3 regions of the Bradyrhizobium sp. USDA 4451 genome follow, and region 3 is predicted to be linked to each of the others. Evidence: predicted binding sites of a transcription regulator. Region 3 holds the regulator's gene; each other region holds the start of a gene.

Region 1 (6,823 bases), 2.6 Mb from region 3:
CGCTCCTGCTGCCGCAGCAAACGCGCGACGCGACATCAATGTGCTCATTGAACCGCTTTCCACCAATTCCTCGTGACAACGGCTAATGACAACAGCCTTTCTCGCATCGGCCTCAAGGACCAGTTGCGGCCATACCTATTGGCCTTCAATTCGGGTATAAACAGCGCCTCGGACAAGGGTGTCACTACCAGGAGTAGGGAATGGATCGCCTCGCCAGCATGGCCGCCTTCGTCAAGGCCGCAGAGGTTGGTTCCTTCGCTGCGGCCGCCAGCGCTCTGCGCATGTCGCCGCAGATGGTCGCCAAGCACGTGACCTGGCTGGAAACCCGGCTGGGCACGCGTCTGCTCAACCGGACCACGCGCCGCCAGAGCCTGACGGACATCGGCAAGGCGTACTACGACCGTTGCAAGCTGGTTCTGGCCGATGCCGATTGGGCGGATTCCCTCGCTGACGAGGCCAAGGGGGCTCCCCGCGGGCGCTTGCGGATCAATGCGCCGGTGTCGTTTGGCGCCCACAGTTTGACGCCTGTCATCGCACGCTACTTGAGGCAGCACCCAAGGGTAGAGGTCGATCTTGTGCTCAGCGATCGCTTCGTTGACCTGGTCGAGGAGGAATTCGAAGCGGTGTTTCGTGTCGGTCCGCTGGTGGACTCAAGCTTCGTGGCTCGTGAACTTGCGCCGTTCCGCCTTGTCGCCTGCGCATCACCTGACTACCTGCGCGAAAGAGGAGCTCCTGCAACGCCGCTCGATCTCGAGACGCACGAGTGCCTGGTTTACGCGTCGACATCAGGGCCCATCGTCAATGACTGGCGCTTTGTGCGCGACAAGGACACCTACACGGTCGACGTCAAGCATCGCCTGCAGGTGAATGACGCCAAGGCGCTCCTCATCGCCGCCTTGAACGGCTTTGGCATCGCGTTCATCGCCGAAGATCTGGCGCGCGAAGGCTTGCGCTCCGGACGTCTCACCAAGGTGTTGCCTGACTACGAAACGCCGTCACGTCCCATTCACTTGATCTACCATCCCGACCGCCGGCAGACGTCGAAGCTCAAGAGCTTCATTTCCGCTGTGGTCAGCGAGTTGGGTTGACAAGGATTCAGTCAGCGCAGGATCATCACCGCCCAGTACGTCGCGGCCGCGACCGCGGCCGACGCCGGGATCGTGATCACCCAGGCGTAGACGATCGAGCTCGCCACGTTCCAGCGCACGGCGGAGAGCCGCCGCGCGGCGCCGACGCCGACAATGGCGCCGGTGATGGTGTGGGTGGTCGAAACGGGAACCCCGAGATAGGTCGCGATGAACAGCGTCGCGGCGCCGCCGGTTTCGGCGCAAAAACCCTGCATCGGCGTCAGCTTGGTGATGCGCAGCCCCATGGTGCGGACGATCCGCCAGCCGCCCATCAGGGTGCCCAGCGCCATCGCGCTCTGGCAGGCCAGCACGACCCAGAACGGGATTTCGAAGGTGTCGCCGAGATGGCCCTGCGAGTAGAGCAGCACGGCGATGATGCCCATGGTCTTCTGCGCGTCGTTGCCGCCATGGCCGAGCGAATACAGCGACGCGGAGGCGAATTGCAGGATGCGGAAGGCGCGATCGACCGCGAACGGCGTCGAGCGCACCGAGAGCCAGGACACGATCGCGACCAGCACCAGCGCCAGCAGGAAGCCGACCAGCGGCGACAGCACGATCGCGAGCAAGGTCTTGGTGAGCCCGCTCCACACCGCAGCCGAAATCCCCGCCTTCGCCATGCCGGCGCCGACCAGGCCGCCGATCAGCGCGTGCGAGCTCGACGAGGGAATGCCGAGCGCCCAGGTGATCACGTTCCAGACGATCGCGCCGACCAGCGCGGCGAAGATCACGGTCGCATCCACCACCGACGGGTCGATGATCCCGGTGCCGATGGTGTTGGCGACATGCAGGCCGAACACCGCGAAGGCAACGAAGTTGAAGAACGCCGCCCAGAACACCGCATATTGCGGCCGCAGCACCCGGGTCGAGACGATGGTCGCGATCGAGTTCGCGGCGTCGTGCAGGCCGTTCAGGAAGTCGAACAGCAGCGCGACCGCGATCAGGATGGTCAGAACGGGAAGACCCAGCGTGGCGTCCACGTGATGCCCCGCTTTATTGTGTTTTCTTGAGCATGATCTCCGCGCAAACGCGTTCCGCGTTTGTCGCGCCGGAAAACCGCTCCACACTTTTCCAGATCATGCTCAGACTTGCTCGATGACGATGGAGTTGATCTCGTTGGCGACGTCGTCGAAGCGGTCGGCCACCTTCTCGAGGTGGTCGTAGATCTCCGCGCCGACGATGAAGTCCATCGTGTTGGCGTTGCGGTGCTTCAGGAACAACTCCTTGAGCCCGATATCGTGGAGATCGTCGACCCGGCCCTCGAGCTTGGTCAGTTCCTCGGTGATCTGGGTCAGCATCGAGACGTTGTGGCCGATCGCCTGCAACAATGGCAGCGCGCGGACGACCAGATTGGCGCATTCGACGATCAGGGTGCCGATCTCGCGCATCGGCGGCTCGAACTCGCGCACCTCGAACAGCATCACCGCCTTGGCGGTCGCCTGCATCTGGTCGACCGCGTCGTCCATCGCGGTGATCAGGTTCTTGATGTCGCTGCGGTCGAACGGGGTGATGAAGGTGCGGCGAACCGCGGTCAGCACCTCGCGGGTGACGCTGTCGGCGTCGTTCTCGAACTGATTGACGCGCTGGCAGAACACCGGGGTCTCCTCCCCGCCCTTCAGCATGTCCTGCAGCGCCAGCGAGCACTGCACGGAGGTCTGGGCGTGGCGGGCGAACAGCTCGAAAAACCGCTCTTCCTTGGGCAGGAAGGCGCGAAACCAGCGCAGCATGTCTCTGTTCCATCATTCTGGGACAGCCCTTTTAGCGACTGTCACAGAACTGTCATAGAGCATCTGGCGGGGAAAAAACCTGAAACGACCGCCCGAACGGGCGGTCGTCCACCGCTATGTCGGCCGAAATCCTGCCCCTGCCCTTACAGCGACCGCCTGAGCAGATGGGCCAACTCGCCGACCAGGCCGCGGCGGAACAGCAGCACGCAGGCCACGAAGATCACGCCCTGGATCACGGTCACCCACTGGCCGAACCCGGCGAGATATTGCTGCATGGCGATGATCACGAAGGCGCCGACCACCGGGCCGAAGATGGTACCGAGGCCGCCGACCAGGGTCATCAGCACGATTTCACCGGACATCGACCAGTGCACGTCGGTGAGCGAGGCGTTCTGCGCCACGAACACCTTCAGCGAACCGGCAAAGCCCGCCAGCGTGCCCGACAGGATGAAAGCCAAGAGCTTGTACTGGTCGGTCTTGTAGCCGAGCGAGATCGCGCGCGGCTCGTTCTCGCGGATCGACTTCAAGACCTCGCCGAACGGCGAGTTGATGGTGCGGTAGATCAACAGGAAGCCGGCGAGGAAGCCGACCAGCACCACGTAGTAGAGCACCATCGGCTTCGAGAGGTCGAAGATCCCGAGCAAATGGCCCTGCGGGATGCCCTGGATGCCGTCCTCGCCATGGGTGAACGGCGCCTGCAAATACAGGAAGTAGAGCAGCTGCGACAGCGCCAGCGTGATCATCGAGAAGTAGATGCCCTGCCGCTTGATCGAGATGTAGCCGGTGATGAGGCCGAGCAGAGCCGCCGCGGCGGTGCCGACCACGATCCCGAGCTCCGGCGGCAGCCCCCACACCTTCAGCGCATGCGCCGAGACGTAGCCAGCGGTGCCGAGGAACATGGCGTGGCCGAACGACAGCAGGCCGCCAAAGCCGATCAAGAGGTTGAAGGCGCAGGCGAGCAGCGCAAAGCACAGCGCCTGCATGACGAAGAACGGATAGATCCCCGTCCACGGCACCACCGCCAGCAGCGCCGCCATCGCGGCGAATACGATCATCTCGTCGCGCATCGCGCGCGGCGTCATCGGAAGTGTATCGTCGGTCAATGCTGACATATCAGGCCGCCCGTCCCGTCAGTCCCGTTGGCTTCACCAGCAGCACCAGCACCATCAGCACGAACACCACGGTGTTGGAGGCCTCGGGATAAAAATACTTGGTCAGTCCTTCAATCACGCCGAGCGCGAAGCCGGTGATGATCGAGCCCATGATCGAGCCCATGCCGCCGATCACGACCACCGCGAACACCACGATAATCAGATCGGCGCCCATCAGCGGGCGGACCTGGTTGATCGGCGCCGACAGTACGCCGGCGAGCGCGGCCAGGCCGACGCCGAGCCCGTAGGTCAGCGTGATCATGCGCGGCACGTTGATGCCGAAGGCACGCACCAGCGTCGGATTCTCCGTGGCGGCGCGCAGATAGGCGCCGAGCTGCGTCTTCTCGATCAGGAACCAGGTGGCAAGGCACACCACCAGCGAGAACACCACCACCCAGCCGCGATAGATAGGCAGGAACATTGAAGCCGAGATTGACGCCGCCCTTGAGCTGATCCGGGATCGAGTAAGGCAGGCCGGAGGAGCCGAAATAGTTCTGGAACACGCCCTGCACGATCAGCGCGATGCCGAAGGTCAAGAGCAGGCCGTAGAGATGGTCGAGCCCGGTCAGCCATTGCAGCATGGTGCGCTCGAGGATCATGCCGAAGATGCCGACCACGACGGGGGCGATGATCAGCGCCCACCAGTAGTTGATGCCGCCCAGATTGAGCAGGAAATACGCCACGAAGGCGCCCATCATGTAGAGCGCGCCATGCGCGAAATTGATGATGTTGAGCATGCCGAAGATGACGGCAAGCCCGAGACTGAGCAGCGCGTAGAACGAGCCGTTGATCAGTCCGACCAGAAGCTGTGCGTAGAGAGCCTGCATCGAATGAGCTTTCGCTTAGATAGATGAAGCCCGCCGGCCACGCGCATGGCCGGCGGGCGTGATCGTCACTTCTTCAGGAGCGCACAGGTGCTCTTGTCGAGCGGCGTGAAGGCCTCCTTGCCCGGCACGGTGCCGACCAGCTTGTAGAAGTCCCACGGTCCCTTGGACTCCGTGGGCTTCTTCACCTCGAACAGATAGGCGTCATGGGTGACGCGGCCGTTGGCCTCGATCTCGCCCTTGCCGAACAGCGGATCGTCGGTCGGGATGGTCTTCATCTTGGCGACCACCTTGGCACCGTCATGCGGATTGCCGCCGAGCGCGTCGAGCGCCTTGAAGTAATGCATCAGGCCCGCATAGACGCCGGCCTGCACCATGGTCGGCGGCGCGCCGCTCTTCATCTTCTCCGAGAAGCGCTTGGAGAAGGCGCGGGTGTTGTCGTTGAGGTCCCAGTAGAACGTCTCGGTGAAGTTGAGGCCCTGCGCGGTCTCGAGCCCGATCGCCTTGACGTCGGTGAGGAACAGCAACAGCGCGGCGAGCTTCTGGCCGCCCTTGACGATGCCGAACTCGGCCGCCTGCTTGATCGAGTTGGTGGTGTCGCCGCCGGCATTGGCGAGGCCGATGATCTTGGCCTTGGAGGCCTGCGCCTGCAGCAGGAACGACGAGAAATCGGCGGTGTTGAGCGGATGCTTGACCCCGCCGACCACCTTGCCGCCATTGGCGAGGACAACCGCAGTGGTGTCGCGCTCCAGCGCCGCGCCGAACGCGTAGTCCGCGGTCAGGAAGAACCAGGTGTCTCCGCCCGCCTTGACCAGCGCCTGGCCAGTGGCGTGCGCCAGCATGTAGGTGTCGTAGGTCCAGTGCACCGTGTTCGGCGAGCACTGCGCGTTGGTGAGATCCGAGGTCGCGGCACCCGAATTGATGTAGACGCCGTTCTTTTCCTTCACGACGTTGTTGACCGCGAGCGCAACGCCGGAATTCGGCACGTCAACGATGGTGTCGACCTTGTCGACATCGAACCACTGGCGGGCGATGGTGGTGCCGATATCGGGCTTGTTCTGGTGATCGCCGGAGATCAGGTCGATGGTCCAGCCCTTGGCCTTGAGGCCGGAATCCTCGATCGCCATCTGCGCCGCCAGCGTCGAGCCGGGACCGGCGAGGTCGGCGTAGAGGCCGGACTGGTCCGACAACACGCCGATCTTGACGACCTTGTCGTCGGCGGAAGCAATGCTCGCGACGCTGAGCGCCATCGCGGTGCCGAGCAGAAGCGCAGAAATCGTGTTCTTCATGGGGATTCCCTCAGTCCTTAAATTTTCTGGCTCGGGCGATCAAACGCCGAGATAGGTATGCAGCTTGTCCATGTTGGCGGACAGCTCGGAATTGGCGAAGCCGTCGATCACCTTGCCGTGCTCGACGATGTAGTAGCGGTCGGCAACGGTCGAGGCGAAACGGAAATTCTGCTCGACCAAAAGGATCGTAAATCCCTGCGACTTCAGGCGCGCAATGGTGTGCCCGATCTGCTGGATAATGACCGGCGCCAGGCCTTCGGTCGGCTCGTCCAGCATCAGGAAGCGCGCGCCGGTGCGCAGGATGCGCGCGATCGCCAGCATCTGCTGCTCACCGCCCGACAGCTTGGTGCCCTGGCTGGTGAGGCGCTCCTTCAAATTGGGAAACAGCGTGAAGATCTGGTCGAGCGGCAGCCCGCCCGGCCGCACCACCGGCGGCAGCAGCAGGTTCTCCTTCACATCGAGGCTGGCGAAAATGCCGCGTTCCTCCGGGCAGAACGCGATGCCGAGCCGCGCGATTCTGTCCGATGTGGCGCGGATGATCTCCTTGTTGTCGAAGCGGATCGAGCCGGAGCGCTTGCCGATCACGCCCATGATCGACTTCAGCGTGGTGGTCTTGCCGGCGCCGTTGCGGCCGAGCAGCGTCACCACCTCGCCGGCTTTCACGTTGAAATTGATGCCGTGCAGAATGTGGGATTCGCCGTACCAGGC
Region 2 (6,823 bases), 1.4 Mb from region 3:
ATGAGCCAGATGCCGAAGCCGGATGCCGCCGAACTCCGTGCGAAATATCCCGACGCCTTCGAGCGGCCGGCATCGGCGCGGCTGGCATTGCCCGCGATGATCGCGGTCGCGTTCGCGATCTTCGTGTTCGGCCTGGTCGATCTCGACTTCTCGCCGTCCAGGCTGATCTCGGGCGTCGGCCAGCTCGGCTGGATCACCATGCTGATGATCCCGCCGAATCCCGGCGCATCATTCCCGCTCTACATGCAGGCGCTCGGCGAGACGCTGTCGATCGCGCTGCTCGGCACCACGCTTGCGGCGCTGTTGGCGCTGCCGGTCAGCCTGCTGGCGGCCCGCAACGTCATCCCCTCGAATTTCATCCGATTCCCGGTGCGGCGCTTCCTGGACACGATCCGCGGCGTCGATACGCTGATCTGGGCGCTGGTCTGGATCAACGTCGTCGGGCTCGGTCCGTTCGCCGGCGTGCTCGCGATCATGGTCTCCGACTTCGGCGCGTTCGGAAAGCTGTTCTCCGAGGCGATCGAGGCGGCCGACCGCAAGCAGGTCGAGGGCATCCGCGCCTCCGGCGGCAATGCGCTGCATGAGATTCGCTTCGGGCTGCTGCCGCAGGTGCTGCCTGTCATCGCCGGACAGGTGCTCTATTTCATCGAGTCGAACACCCGCTCGGCCACCATCATCGGCATCGTCGGCGCCGGCGGCATCGGCCTGCAGCTCGCCGAGCAGATTCGCGTGCTGGAATGGCAGAAGGTGTCGTTCCTGATCCTGATGATCCTGATCGCGGTCGCTGCGATCGACTTCGTCTCGAGCAAGCTGCGCTTCGCCATCATCGGACGGCGAGCGGTGGCGTAGGACTCCACCTCGCCCCGCTCTTGCGGGGAGAGGTCGGATTGCGAAGCAATCCGGGTGAGGGGTGCTTCCCCGTGCTCATATCTGTCGAATTCGCGGAGACAGCCCCTCACCCCAACCCTCTCCCCGCAAGAGCGGGGCGAGAGAGCAGAGCGATCAGCCGTTCTCGACCAGAAACTCGACGCGCTCGGCGGCGAAGCGCGAGCGCTTGGTCACCAGCGGCTGGTCCAGCATGTCGACATCGGTGGCATCGACCACCAGCACCGGCCGTCCCAGCGGCAGGTCGAGCCGCGCCGCATCGGTGGCATCGGCAATCGCGGCGGTGATCCGGGTCGAGGCGCGGTGATAATCCTTCACGCCGTAATGTCCGAGCAGCTTGGTCATCGAGTGGACATTGGCGAACACGCTGCCGGCATCGGGAAATCGCTCGGCGGACAGCCATGTGGTGGAGACGCAGATCGGTGTCCGGTCGGCAAGCCGCACCGCTTCGATCCGGATCAGCGGCGCACCGATCTTCAGGCCCAGCTCACGCGCGATCTCGCGGTTGGCAATATCCTCACCGGCCTCGATCAGCTGGCCACGCGGTTCGTGGCCGCCGGCGCCGACGATCTCCGAGAATCGCGTGCGCGAGCGCAACGGATAGGCGAGGCGCTGGGCTTCGACATAGGTGCCGCTGCCGCGCTCGGCGCGCACCAGTCCGCGCTCCGCCAATGCGGCGAGCGCGCGCCGCACGGTGTGGCGATTGACGCGGTAAGTCTCGGCGATCTCCATCTCGCCGGGCAGCTTTTCGCCCGCGGCAAAGCGGCCGTCAGCGATGCCGCGCTCGATGCCGTCGGCGACCTGCCGCCACAAGGCGACGCCGGAACTTTCCTGCATGCTCATCGCGCGGTGATACCAGAAATCTTCGGTTTGTCACGAAACAGTCATGGCGCTCCGCTATCAAGTTGTCTAGTATCATAGACAACTTGATACAAGCAAGGTTGCCAATGAGTTCGACCGGATCAAACAGCAAGCAGGCCCAGCGCAAGGCTGCGATGACGGTGCTGGCGCACTCCGCGGCTGCGGATATCGCGGGCAGGCTGGCGGCGATCGCAATGCCCGCGCACGAGAACCTCCGTGAACCGGAAAACGGCCTTGTGATGCTGCGCGGACGGATCGGCGGCGACGGCGCGCCGTTCAATCTCGGCGAGGCGACGGTGTCGCGCGCGGCGGTGCGGCTTGCCACCGGCGAGGTCGGCTTCGGCTACACGCTCGGCCGCGATGCAGAGAAGGCGCGGATGATCGCGCTGTGCGACGCCATGGTGCAATCGGCGGCGTTGTCCGGCGAGGTGGAGACCAAGGTGATCGCGCCGCTGCGTGCCGCGATGAATGCTGAACGCGCCCGCAAGGCCGCGGAGACCGCGGCGACGCGGGTCGATTTCTACACGATGGTGCGCGGTGAGGGGTGATGCAATGACGACGATTGCCGAAATGCCCGCAGGCTTTGCCGACAAGGTGCTGTCGGCGCAATCCACCTTCCGTTCCGTGATGGATGCGATGGCGCGTCCAGGCAGCGTGCAGCGCGTCGCAGCAAGCGTCGGGGTGCCCGCCGGCATGATGCGCGGCTCGGCCGCGATCGCGCTGACGCTGTTCGATCACGACACGCCGATCTGGCTCGATGCCGCGATGTCGGCGACGCCGGATGTCGCCCGCTGGCTGAAGTTTCACGCCGGCGCGCCGGTGGTCGGGGATTCCTCGATCGCAAGCTTCGCGCTGATCGGCGATGCCGCGAACCTGCCAGCGCTGGAGCGCTTCGCGCTCGGCAGCAGCGAATATCCGGACCGGTCGACTACGCTGATTCTCCAGGTCGACAGCCTGACCCAGGGGCCGGCCTTCGAGCTGAAAGGGCCCGGCATCGACGGCAGCGCGTTGCTGCAGGCGATGATCAAGCCGCGCGATCTGTTTCAGCGGCTCGCAATCAACGAAGTCCTGTTCCCGCGCGGCATCGATGTCGTGCTGGTCCATGACGACGCCATTGTCGCGATCCCGCGCACCACGCGGCTGATCGCAAGCGGAGTGTGAGCGATGTATGTAGCCGTCAAGGGAGGCGAACGCGCCATCGAGAACGCTCATCGCCTGCTGGCGCATGAGCGGCGCGGCGATCGCGATGTGCCCGAGGTGACGCTGGCGCAGATCTCCGAGCAACTCGCGCTCGGTGTCGATCGCGTGATGACCGAGGGCTCGCTATACGACCGCGAGTTGGCGGCGCTGGCGATCAAGCAGGCGCGCGGCGACATGATCGAGGCGATCTTCCTGGTCCGCGCCTTCCGCGCCACGCTGCCGCGCTTCGGCGCCACCGAACCGGTCGACACCGGCGAGATGCTGGTGCGGCGGCGGATCTCCTCGACCTTCAAGGACGTCCCGGGCGGCCAGATCCTGGGACCGACTTTCGACTACACCCATCGCCTGCTCGATCCGCAGCTCGCGGCAGGCTTCATGCCGGAGCGGCCGGCCACCGCGGAGGCGTCGCAGGCGGCAACGCCGCGGGTCACCGATATCCTCGGGCCGCGATGGCCTGATCGAATCCTCGCCGCAGGCAGATAGCAACGCGCCGGTCGGCGACCTCACGCGCGAGCCGCTGAGCTTCCCGGCCGATCGCGATCTGCGGCTGCAGAACCTGGCGCGCGGCGACGAGGGCTTCCTGCTCGCGCTCGGCTATTCGACGCAGCGTGGCTATGGCCGCAATCACCCCTTCGCCGGCGAGATTCGCTTCGGCGAGGTCGAGGTCGAGCTGTTCGCCGAGGACGTCGATTTTGCGGTGCCGCTCGGCTCGATCGAGCTGACCGAATGCCAGATGGTCAACCAGTTCAAGGGCTCGACATCAGAGGCACCGTGCTTCACCCGCGGCTATGGCCTCGCCTTCGGCCAGAGCGAGCGCAAGACCATGTCGATGGCGCTGGTCGACCGCGCGCTGCGGGCACGCGAGCTCGGCGAGGAAGCGGCGGCGCCGGCGCAGGACGAGGAGTTCGTGATGTCGCACTCCGACAATGTGCAGTCGACCGGCTTCGTCGAGCATCTCAAGCTGCCACATTATGTCGACTTCCAGTCCGAGCTCGGCCTGCTGCGCAAGCTGCGGCAGGAATTTGCCGAGGCCAATCAGGCGATCGAACTGCAGGAGGCCGCGGAATGAGCGCGCCGACATACAATTTCGCCTATCTCGACGAGCAGACCAAGCGGATGATCCGCCGCGCGATCCTCAAGGCGATCGCGGTCCCCGGCTACCAGGTGCCGTTCGCCAGCCGCGAGATGCCGATGCCCTATGGCTGGGGCACCGGCGGCGTGCAGGTGACGGCCGCGATCCTCGGTCCCGACGACGTGCTGAAGGTGATCGACCAGGGCTCGGACGACACCACCAACGCGATCTCGATCCGCAAGTTCTTCGGCAAGACCGCAGGTGTCGCGACCACGACCTCGACCGTAGAGGCGACCGTGATCCAGACCAGGCACCGGATTCCCGAGGCGTCGCTGCATGAAGGCCAGGTGCTGGTCTATCAGGTGCCGATCCCCGAGCCGCTGCGCTTCCTGGAGCCGCGCGAGACCGAGACGCGGCGGATGCACGCGCTCGCCGAATACGGCCTGATGCACGTCAAGCTGTACGAGGACATCGCGCGCTTCGGCCACATCGCGACCGCCTACGCCTATCCGGTGAAGGTGAATGCGCGCTATGTGATGGACCCGTCGCCGACCCCGAAATTCGACAATCCGAAGATGGACAATTGCGCGGCGCTGCAGCTGTTCGGCGCCGGCCGCGAGAAGCGCATCTACGCGATCCCGCCCTACACCACGGTGGTGTCGCTGGATTTCGAGGATCACCCGTTCACGCGGTACCGCTTCAACGCGCCCTGCGCGCTGTGCGGCGCCGACAATTCCTATCTCGACGAGATCGTCACCGACGACAGAGGCGGGCGGATGTTCGTCTGCTCCGACACCGACTTCTGCGAGCAGCGCCAGGCCGCCGGCCATCACGGCACCGAGAGCGCCGCGCCCCACAAGGAGAAGGCGCATGCCTGAGCTCGCAAGCCTCGACAACGACCAGCCGCTGCTGGTGGCCGACGGGCTCGCCAAGAATTACGGCCGGCTTCCCGCCTGCCGCGACGTCTCGTTCGCGCTGTATCCCGGCGAGGTGCTGGCGATCGTCGGCGAGTCCGGTTCGGGCAAGTCGACCTTGCTGCAACTGCTTTCGGCGCAGCTCGCGCCGAGCGCGGGCCGGGTGTCGTACCGGATGCGCGACGGCGTGCTGCGCGATCTCGCCGAGCTCGGCGAGGCCGAGCGGCGCTTCCTGTTCCGCACCGACTGGGGCTTTGTGCATCAGGACCCGGCGCAGGGATTGCGCATGGGCGTCTCGGCCGGCGCCAATGTCGGCGAACGGCTGATGGCTGTGGGATGGAATCACTACGGCCGGATCCGCGACACCGCATCGACCTGGCTGGAGCGGGTCGAGATCGATGTCGGCCGTATCGACGACGCGCCGAAAACCTATTCCGGCGGCATGCGGCAGCGATTGCAGATCGCGCGCAACCTCGTCACCGAGCCGCGGCTGGTGTTCATGGACGAGCCGACCGGCGGCCTCGACGTCTCGGTGCAGGCGCGGCTGCTCGACCTGATGCGCAACCTGGTCAGCGAGCTTGGCCTCGCCGCCATCGTCGTGACCCACGATCTCGCCGTTGCGCGCCTGCTGTCGCATCGCGTGATGGTGATGAAGGGCGGCCGCGTGATCGAGACCGGTCTCACCGACCAGGTGCTCGACGATCCGCGCGAGCCCTACACCCAGCTGCTCGTTTCCTCGATCCTGCCGCCATGAGCTTGCCAATGACCGCGATGATCGAACTTGCCAACGCCGAGAAGACCTTCACCATGCATCTGCAGGGCGGCGTCGAACTGCCCGTGGTGCGTGGCGTCTCGTTCCACGTCGTCGCAGGTGAATGCGTGGTGCTGTCGGGCCCGTCGGGCGCCGGCAAATCCTCGATTCTGAAGATGATCTTCGGCAACTATCGCTGCGACAGCGGCCGGATCGGCATCCGCCACCACGGCACGGTGATCGACCTTGCGACCGCCGAGCCGCGCCAGGTGCTCAGCATCCGCCGCTCGACCATCGGCTATGTCAGCCAGTTCCTGCGCGCGGTGCCGCGGGTGGCGACCATCGACGTCGTCGCCGAGCCGCTGATCGTCAACGGCGCGACGCGCGAGGAGGCCCGCGAGCGCGCCGGGAAACTGCTGCGCCGGCTCAACATCCCGGAGCGGCTGTGGACCCTGCCGCCCTCGACCTTCTCCGGCGGCGAGCAGCAGCGCGTCAACATCGCGCGCGGCTTCATCTCGAACCTGCCGATCCTGCTGCTGGACGAACCGACCGCTTCGCTCGACGCGCCGAATCGCGCCGTGGTGGTCGAGCTGATTGCCGAGAAAAAGACCAAGGGCGTCGCCATGGTCGCCATTGTCCATGACGACGAAATCCGTCATCTGATCGCCGACCGGATCGTCGACGTCACCTCGTTCGCCGCTGCCGCCTGAAGGACCGTTTGCAATGACCGCCAAGCAAGACACCATCATCGGCAACGCCCGGCTGGTCCTCGCCGATCGCGTGATCGAGCAGGGCTGGCTCGCGATCGCGGATGGCAAGATCGCCGAGTTCGGCGAGGGCAGGGCGCCGGAGGCTGCCGAGGATGCCGGCGGCGATCTGCTGATGCCCGGGCTGATCGAGCTGCACACCGACCATCTCGAGATGCACTACGTGCCGCGGCCGAAAGTGTTCTGGAATCCGGTTGCCGCCGTGATCTCCTATGATGGCCAGCTCGCGACCTCGGGCATCACCACGGTGCTGGATTCGCTGCGGGTCTGGCGCGAGGACGGCGCCGAGGATGTCGACGGCCGCGCCGGCGTGCTGGCGGCGGCGATCTCGGCCGCGCGCGAGGAGAACCTGCTGCGCGCCGATCACTTCCTG
Region 3 (6,823 bases):
ATCATCCAGCCTTCCTCGGCTGCGCTGCCGACAATGTCGCGCAGGCACGCTCGAGCGAGACGATCGACTGATCGATCTCGGCTTCGGTCACGATCAGGGGCGCCAGGAACCGGACCACATTGTCGCCGGCGCCGACGGTGAGCAGCTTCTCGTTGCGCAATGCGGCGATCAGGTCGCCCGACGGCACCACGGCCTTGACGCCGATCAACAGGCCCTCGCCGCGCACTTCCGACAGCACGCCGGGATAGCGGTCGACGACCGAGGCGAGCTTCTGCTTGAGCAGCAGCGACATCTTCTGCACGTGCTCGAAGAAGCCGGGCTTCAGCATGACGTCGAGCACGGCATTGGCGGCGGCGACCGCCAGCGGATTGCCGCCAAAGGTCGAGCCGTGCGAGCCCGGCGCCATGCCTTCGGCCGCTTTCGCGGTCGCCAGCACCGCGCCGATCGGGAAGCCGCCGCCGAGCGCCTTCGCGAGCGACATCACGTCCGGCGTGACGCCGGTGCGCTTGTAGGCAAACAAATCGCCGGTACGGCCCATGCCGGTCTGCACCTCGTCGAACGCCAGCAGCAGGCCATGTTCGTCGCACAGCGCACGCAGCGCCTTGAAGAACGCCTGCGGCGCCGAGCGCACCCCGCCCTCGCCCTGCACCGGTTCGATCAGGATGCCGGCGGTGTGCGGGCCGATCGCCTTCTTCACCGCCTCGATGTCGCCATGCGGCACCTGGTCGAAGCCGTCCATCGGCGGGCCAAAGCCTTCGAGATATTTCGCCGCGCCGGTCGCGGCCAGCGTGCCCAGCGTGCGGCCATGGAAGGCGCCTTCGAAGGTGATGATGCGGTAGCGCTCGCCATGGCCCTTGGAGAAGTGATAGTGGCGGACCAGCTTGATCACGCCCTCCATCGCCTCCGCGCCGGAATTGCAGAAGAACACGAAGTCGGCGAAGCTCTGCTCGCACAGCCGCGCGGCGAGCACCTCGCCGTCCGGGCTCTTGAACAGGTTCGACATGTGCCAGAGCCTGGTCGCCTGTTCCTGCAGCGCCTTCACCAGATGCGGATGCGCATGCCCGAGCGCGTTGACGGCGACGCCCGAGGTGAAATCGAGATAGCGGTCGCCGTTGGTTGCGATCAGCCAGGCGCCCTCACCGCGCTCGAAGCCGAGATCGACCCTGGCGAAGACGGGAAGCAGATGCGACGAGGCGTTGGTCATGGCGTTCACTGCCGGTTTGAAGCCGACAATTGCCGCGCGCCTTGACGCCAGCGCAGCAACGGCCAGCTTCGGAAAACAAAACGGCCGCCTTTGCGGGCGGCACGTGGGCAACATTCTATGCTGCGGCGGGTCCGTGTCAATCGCCAGGAGCCGGTCCTTTTGCCGGGCTTCCTGCGCTGCCGAACGAGCGCAATCCGGAGCATTCCGGTGCGGTGGAAAAGCCTCACAGCAATGCTTAACTTTGTCGGAACATGTGGACGCACGGCCGCGGACTCTTGCGCCAGAGTCACGCCATATTGTAGCGTTTGGCCTGTCGGGTACGACATCTCGTGCGGCAGTACTGGACCCTCTAAGTAGCCTTTGTGTCTCGCGTAAACGTTCGGGCGCAACACCGCGCCCGGCGAGGGCTAAGGGATTCTGGCCGCAGGGATATTTGTCCAGATTTGGCTCGCAGCGCCGCTCCAATGACTGGCCGGCGCCATGCGAAAGGAAGAATGCGATGACGGTATTGACCTGGTCCGACGATCGCGTCGAGCAGCTGAAGAAGCTCTGGGAGTCTGGCCTTTCGGCCAGCCAGATCGCAGCGGAACTTGGCAATGTGACGCGAAACGCCGTGATCGGCAAAGTGCACCGGCTCGGCCTCTCCGGCCGCGCCAAGGCACCCTCCACGGCGGCGCCGCGGCAGCGCAAGGCGCGCCCCGCCCAGCACATGATGCGAGTGGCGCGCCCGGTCTCGCGCGGCAACACCGCGCTCGCGCACGCCTTCGAGGTCGAGATGGAGCCCGATCCGATCTCGTTCGACAACGTGGTGCCGATGAGCCAGCGGCTGTCGCTGCTCGAACTCAACGAGGCCACCTGTCACTGGCCGGTCGGCGATCCCTCGAGCCCGGAATTCTTCTTCTGCGGCGGCAAGGCGCTCGCCGGCCTGCCCTATTGCGCGCATCATTCCCGCGTCGCCTACCAGCCCGCCGCCGATCGCCGCCGGCCGTCGGCGAAGCCGCAGATCAAGTAGCCCTCGGGAAAACTACGGAAGACCTGAAAAACAAATCCCCGCACAAGCGGGGATTTTTTGTGAGCGAATGAACATCAAGGGCACATAGCCCAGGTCAAGCGCACTGCGCGACGTAAGGTGAGCACACGCGCCCCTCCCCACCCTCCCCCGCAAGGAGGGAGGGAGCCGGACAGTGTGCTCACCTCACGCGATAACGAGCCGCCGCTCGTGGCGCGATGGATTGCTTCGCTCCGCTCGCAATGACGATGACGATGACGGCTCTCGCCGGAAAGGCGACTTACGGCTGCGGCTCGGCTTTCGCGAAGCGGTCGTCGAGCGCGTAGCCGGCGCCGCGCACGGTGCGGATCGGATCCTGCTCGCGGCCCGGATTGAGCAGCTTGCGCAGGCGGCCGATATGGACGTCGACGGTGCGCTCATCGATGTAGATGTCGCGGCCCCAGACGCTGTCGAGCAGCTGCTCGCGGCTGAACACGCGGCCGGGATGCTCGAGGAAGAATTCGAGCAGCCGATACTCGGTCGGCCCGAGATCGATTGGGCGGCCGGAGCGCGCGACGCGGCGCTTCTCGCGGTCGAGCTCGATGTCGCCATAGGTCAGGACGGTGGCGAGCCGCTCCGGGCTCGCGCGGCGCAGCAGGCCCTTCACCCGCGCCAGGAGCTCCGGCACCGAGAACGGCTTGACGATGTAATCGTCGGCGCCGGTGGCCAGACCGCGCACCCGCTCGCTCTCCTCGCCGCGCGCGGTCAGCATGATGATCGGAAGCTGCTTGGTCTCGGGCCGCGCCCGCAGGCGGCGGCACAGCTCGATGCCGGACAGGCCCGGCAGCATCCAGTCGAGGACCACGAGGTCGGGAACGCGCTCCTTGAGGCGGGTATCGGCATCGTCGCCGCGCCCCACCGTTTCGACATCGTAGCCTTCCGCATCGAGGTTGTAGCGCAACAGCGTCGTTAGCGCTTCCTCGTCTTCGACTACCAGAATGCGTGCGCTCATCGGTCTAAGTTCTTTCTCTGTGGTGATCTGTTGCCCAGACGCAAACCGAAACGCTTAGCTTCTTGAGCATAATCCCCGCGGAAACGACTTGTCGAAGACAATCCGGTTCCGCGCGTGCGGATGATGTCCTAGTTACCCGGCACAGTGGTGGCAAAATTGGTCATGTCGCCCTTCGGGCGCTTGTCGGTGATCTGCTGGCCTTCGATCATGTAGAACACGGTCTCGGCGATGTTGGTGGCGTGATCGCCGATCCGCTCGATGTTCTTGGCGCAGAACATCAGATGGATGCAGAACGAGATGTTGCGGGGGTCTTCCATCATGTAGGTGAGCAGCTCGCGGAACAGCGAGGTGCAGATCGCGTCGACCTCCTCGTCGCCCTTCCAGACGTTCATCGCCGCCGGCAGATCGTGCGCGGCATAGGCGTCGAGCACCGACTTGACCTGCGACAGCACGAGGTCGGTCATGTGCTCCAGGCCGCGGATCAGCTTCAGCGGCTGGAAATCGCTCTCCAGCGCCGCGACGCGCTTGCCCATGTTCTTGGCCAGGTCGCCGATCCGCTCGAGGTCGGTGGCGACGCGCATCGCGCTGACGATCTCGCGCAGATCGATCGCCATCGGCTGGCGGCGCGCGATCGTCAGCACCGCGCGCTCTTCGATGACGCGCTGCAGATTGTCGATCTCGATGTCGGCGGCGACCACGCGCTTGCCGAGCGCGACGTCGCGCCGGATCAGCGCGTCGACCGACTCGGTGATCATCCGCTCGACGAGGCCGCCCATCTCGGCGACCAGGCGGGTCAACTCCTGCAGGTCGCTGTCGAATGCCTTGGCGGTGTGTTCAGAAGCCATCATCTGTCTCCTCAGCCCGGTCAGCCGAACCGGCCGGTGATGTAGTCCTGGGTGCGTCGATCGCTCGGCGAGGTGAAGATCTTGTTGGTGTCGTCGAACTCGATCAGCTCGCCGAGATACATGAAGGCGGTCTTGTCGGAGACGCGCGCCGCCTGCTGCATGTTGTGGGTGACGATCGCGATCGTGTAATCCTCGGAGAGTTCCTGGATCAGCTCCTCGACCTTGGCGGTGGAGATCGGATCGAGCGCCGAGCACGGCTCGTCGAACAGGATCACCTCGGGACGCACCGCCACGGTGCGCGCGATGCACAGCCGCTGCTGCTGGCCGCCGGACAGCGACAGGCCGGAGGCGTTCAGCTTGTCCTTGACCTCGTTCCACAGCGCGCCGCCGCGCAGCGCCTTCTCGACCCGGTCGTCCATCTCGGACTTCGAGATCTTCTCGTAGAGGCGGATGCCGAAGGCGATGTTCTCGTAGATCGTCATCGGGAACGGCGTCGGCTTCTGGAACACCATGCCGACCCGCGCGCGGAGCAGATTGAGGTCGAGCTTGGGATCGAGGATGTTGGTCTGGTCCAGCATCAGCTGGCCGACCGCGCGCTGGCCCGGATAAAGGTCGTACATCCGGTTGAAGATGCGCAGCAGGGTCGACTTGCCGCAGCCCGACGGTCCGATGAACGCCGTGACGCGGTTGGTGCCGAGCGTCAGGTTGATGTTCTTCAGCGCGTGGTGCTCGCCGTAATAGAAATTGAGGTTACGCACCGTGACTTTCGGCGGCGCGTCCGGAAGCGGCACCTGGGGAACGTGGCCCGCGACAGTCGTGGAGACGGAAAGCTCGGTCATTTTGCGGTCCTTTCGGCACCAAGGATACGCGCGCCGATATTCAACGCGAGCACGGTGAAGGTGATGAGCAGTGCGCCGCTCCACGCCAGTTCCTTCCAGTAGGCGTAGGGGCTCTGCACGAAGTTGTTGATGGTCACCGGCAGGTTGGCCATCGTCTTGGTCAAATCCCAGCTGAAGAACTGGTTCGACAGCGCGGTGAATAGCAGCGGCGCGGTCTCGCCGGCGACACGCGCGGTCGCCAGCAGCACGCCGGTGATCAAGCCGCTACGCGCAGCACGATAAGCGATCCGCTTGATCACCAGCGAACGCGGCAGGCCGAGCGCGGAGGCCGCCTCGCGCAACGGATTGGGCACCAGCAGCAGCATGTCCTCGGTGGTGCGCAGCACGACCGGGATCACGATCACGGCGAGCGCAAGGCTGCCTGCGATCGCCGAGAAGCCGCGCATCGGCACCACCACCGCACCATAGATGAACAGCCCGATGATGATCGACGGCGCGCTGAGCAGGATGTCGTTGATGAAGCGGATCACCGAGGTGAGCTTGTCGTGCTTGCCGTATTCGGCAAGGTAGGTGCCGGCGAACAGGCCGAGCGGCGCGCCGATGCCGACGCCGATTACGGTCATGATGACCGAGCCGACGATGGCGTTGAGCAGACCGCCATCGGTCGAGCCCGGCGGCGGCGTGTTCTGGGTGAACAGCTGCACGCTGAGGCCGGCAAGGCCGTTGTAGAGCAGCGTGATCAGGATCAGCGCCAGCCAGGTGACGCCGAACAGCGCCGCACCGACGCAGAGCGTGCGGATGATGATGTCGCTGCGGCGGCGGGATTTGTAGATCGGGTTCATGGCGTCACTTCCCCGCCTTCTTCTCGAGCCGCATCAGCATCAGCCGCGCGCCGGCGAGCACGAAGAAGGTCAGCACGAACAGCAACAGGCCGAGCAGGATCAGGCCGGACTGGTGCAGGCCGTCGCTCTCGGCGAATTCGGAAGCGATCGCCGCCGAGATCGTGGTGCCCGGCGCGAAGATCGACGACGAGATGCGGAACGAGTTGCCGATGATGAAGGTCACCGCCATGGTTTCGCCGAGCGCGCGGCCGAGCGCCAGCATGATGCCGCCGATCACGCCGACCCTTGTGTAGGGGATCACGACGCTGCGGACGACTTCCCAGGTGGTGCAGCCCATGCCGTAGGCGGCTTCCTTGAGCACGGGCGGCACGGTCTTGAACACGTCGACCGAGATCGCGGTGATGAACGGCAGCACCATGATGGCGAGGATCAGCGCCGCGTTGAACAGGCTGAGATAGGACGGCGGGCCGGCGAACACCGCGCCCAGCACTGGAACGCCCTCGAAGATCCGGATCATGAACGGCTGGAACGTGTTGGCCAGGAACGGGCCGAGCACGAAGAAGCCCCACATGCCGTAGATGATGGAGGGGATGCCGGCGAGCAGCTCGATGGCGATGCCGATCGGGCGGCGCAGCCACTGCGGGCAGAGTTCGGTGAGGAACACGGCGATGCCGATGCCGACCGGGATCGCGATCAGCATGGCGATGACCGAGGTGATCAGCGTGCCGTAGATCGGGCCGAGCGCGCCGAGCACCGGCGGATCGGCCGAGGGCGCCCAACGCTGGGTCCAGAGGAAGGCGAAGCCGTATTCCTTCATTGCCGGCCAGGCACCGACGATCAGCGACAGGATGATGCCGCCGAGGATCAACAGGACCGAGATCGCCGAGATGCGGGTGATCCAATAGAAAGTGAGATCACCGAGCTTAAAGGCACTGAGGGCCTTGGCGCGATCGTAAGGTCCCGCGGCTTCCATCACATCGCCCTGAACAGCCATGTCTGCCACGCCAATTCCCTCTTTACTATGTGAAAGCCACGCAAACCGCCACGCCCCGAAGCGATCTCCAGCGACGCCTGTGACCCGGCACCGTTCCGG

The links. Region 3 encodes PhoB, which activates phosphate uptake and scavenging genes when phosphate is short. Its sites were predicted from a motif close to TGTCATNNANCTGTCAT; they were not measured.
Region 1: a site for PhoB is predicted at 2,891-2,907, ahead of ACVMB0_RS24065 (DUF47 domain-containing protein). Genes of this name have one in related genera too.
Region 2: a site for PhoB is predicted at 1,757-1,773, ahead of phnF (phosphonate metabolism transcriptional regulator PhnF). Genes of this name have one in related genera too.

The regions. Positions count from the first base shown of each region.
Region 1 covers NZ_JBTRCH010000001.1:5,247,606-5,254,428, reverse strand. Annotated here, with positions in the region: gene ACVMB0_RS24080 (MBL fold metallo-hydrolase) at 1-48, opposite strand, end outside; gene ACVMB0_RS24075 (LysR family transcriptional regulator) at 201-1,088, shown strand; gene ACVMB0_RS24070 (inorganic phosphate transporter) at 1,100-2,104, opposite strand; gene ACVMB0_RS24065 (DUF47 domain-containing protein) at 2,207-2,851, opposite strand; gene ACVMB0_RS24060 (branched-chain amino acid ABC transporter permease) at 2,995-3,963, opposite strand; partial or broken gene ACVMB0_RS24055 (branched-chain amino acid ABC transporter permease) at 3,965-4,829, opposite strand; gene ACVMB0_RS24050 (ABC transporter substrate-binding protein) at 4,895-6,115, opposite strand; gene ACVMB0_RS24045 (ABC transporter ATP-binding protein) at 6,155-6,823, opposite strand, start outside.
Region 2 covers NZ_JBTRCH010000001.1:3,990,617-3,997,439, forward strand. Annotated here, with positions in the region: gene phnE (phosphonate ABC transporter, permease protein PhnE) at 1-4, shown strand, start outside; gene phnE (phosphonate ABC transporter, permease protein PhnE) at 1-849, shown strand; gene phnF (phosphonate metabolism transcriptional regulator PhnF) at 1,003-1,728, opposite strand; gene phnG (phosphonate C-P lyase system protein PhnG) at 1,833-2,294, shown strand; gene phnH (phosphonate C-P lyase system protein PhnH) at 2,299-2,907, shown strand; partial or broken gene ACVMB0_RS18485 (carbon-phosphorus lyase complex subunit) at 2,911-4,015, shown strand; gene ACVMB0_RS18490 (alpha-D-ribose 1-methylphosphonate 5-phosphate C-P-lyase PhnJ) at 4,012-4,896, shown strand; gene phnK (phosphonate C-P lyase system protein PhnK) at 4,889-5,686, shown strand; gene phnL (phosphonate C-P lyase system protein PhnL) at 5,695-6,393, shown strand; gene ACVMB0_RS18505 (alpha-D-ribose 1-methylphosphonate 5-triphosphate diphosphatase) at 6,407-6,823, shown strand, end outside.
Region 3 covers NZ_JBTRCH010000001.1:2,605,122-2,611,944, reverse strand. Annotated here, with positions in the region: gene argF (ornithine carbamoyltransferase) at 1-2, opposite strand, end outside; gene ACVMB0_RS12060 (acetylornithine transaminase) at 2-1,204, opposite strand; gene ACVMB0_RS12055 (GcrA family cell cycle regulator) at 1,704-2,216, shown strand; gene phoB (phosphate regulon transcriptional regulator PhoB) at 2,494-3,204, opposite strand; gene phoU (phosphate signaling complex protein PhoU) at 3,333-4,049, opposite strand; gene pstB (phosphate ABC transporter ATP-binding protein PstB) at 4,070-4,888, opposite strand; gene pstA (phosphate ABC transporter permease PstA) at 4,885-5,730, opposite strand; gene pstC (phosphate ABC transporter permease subunit PstC) at 5,735-6,724, opposite strand.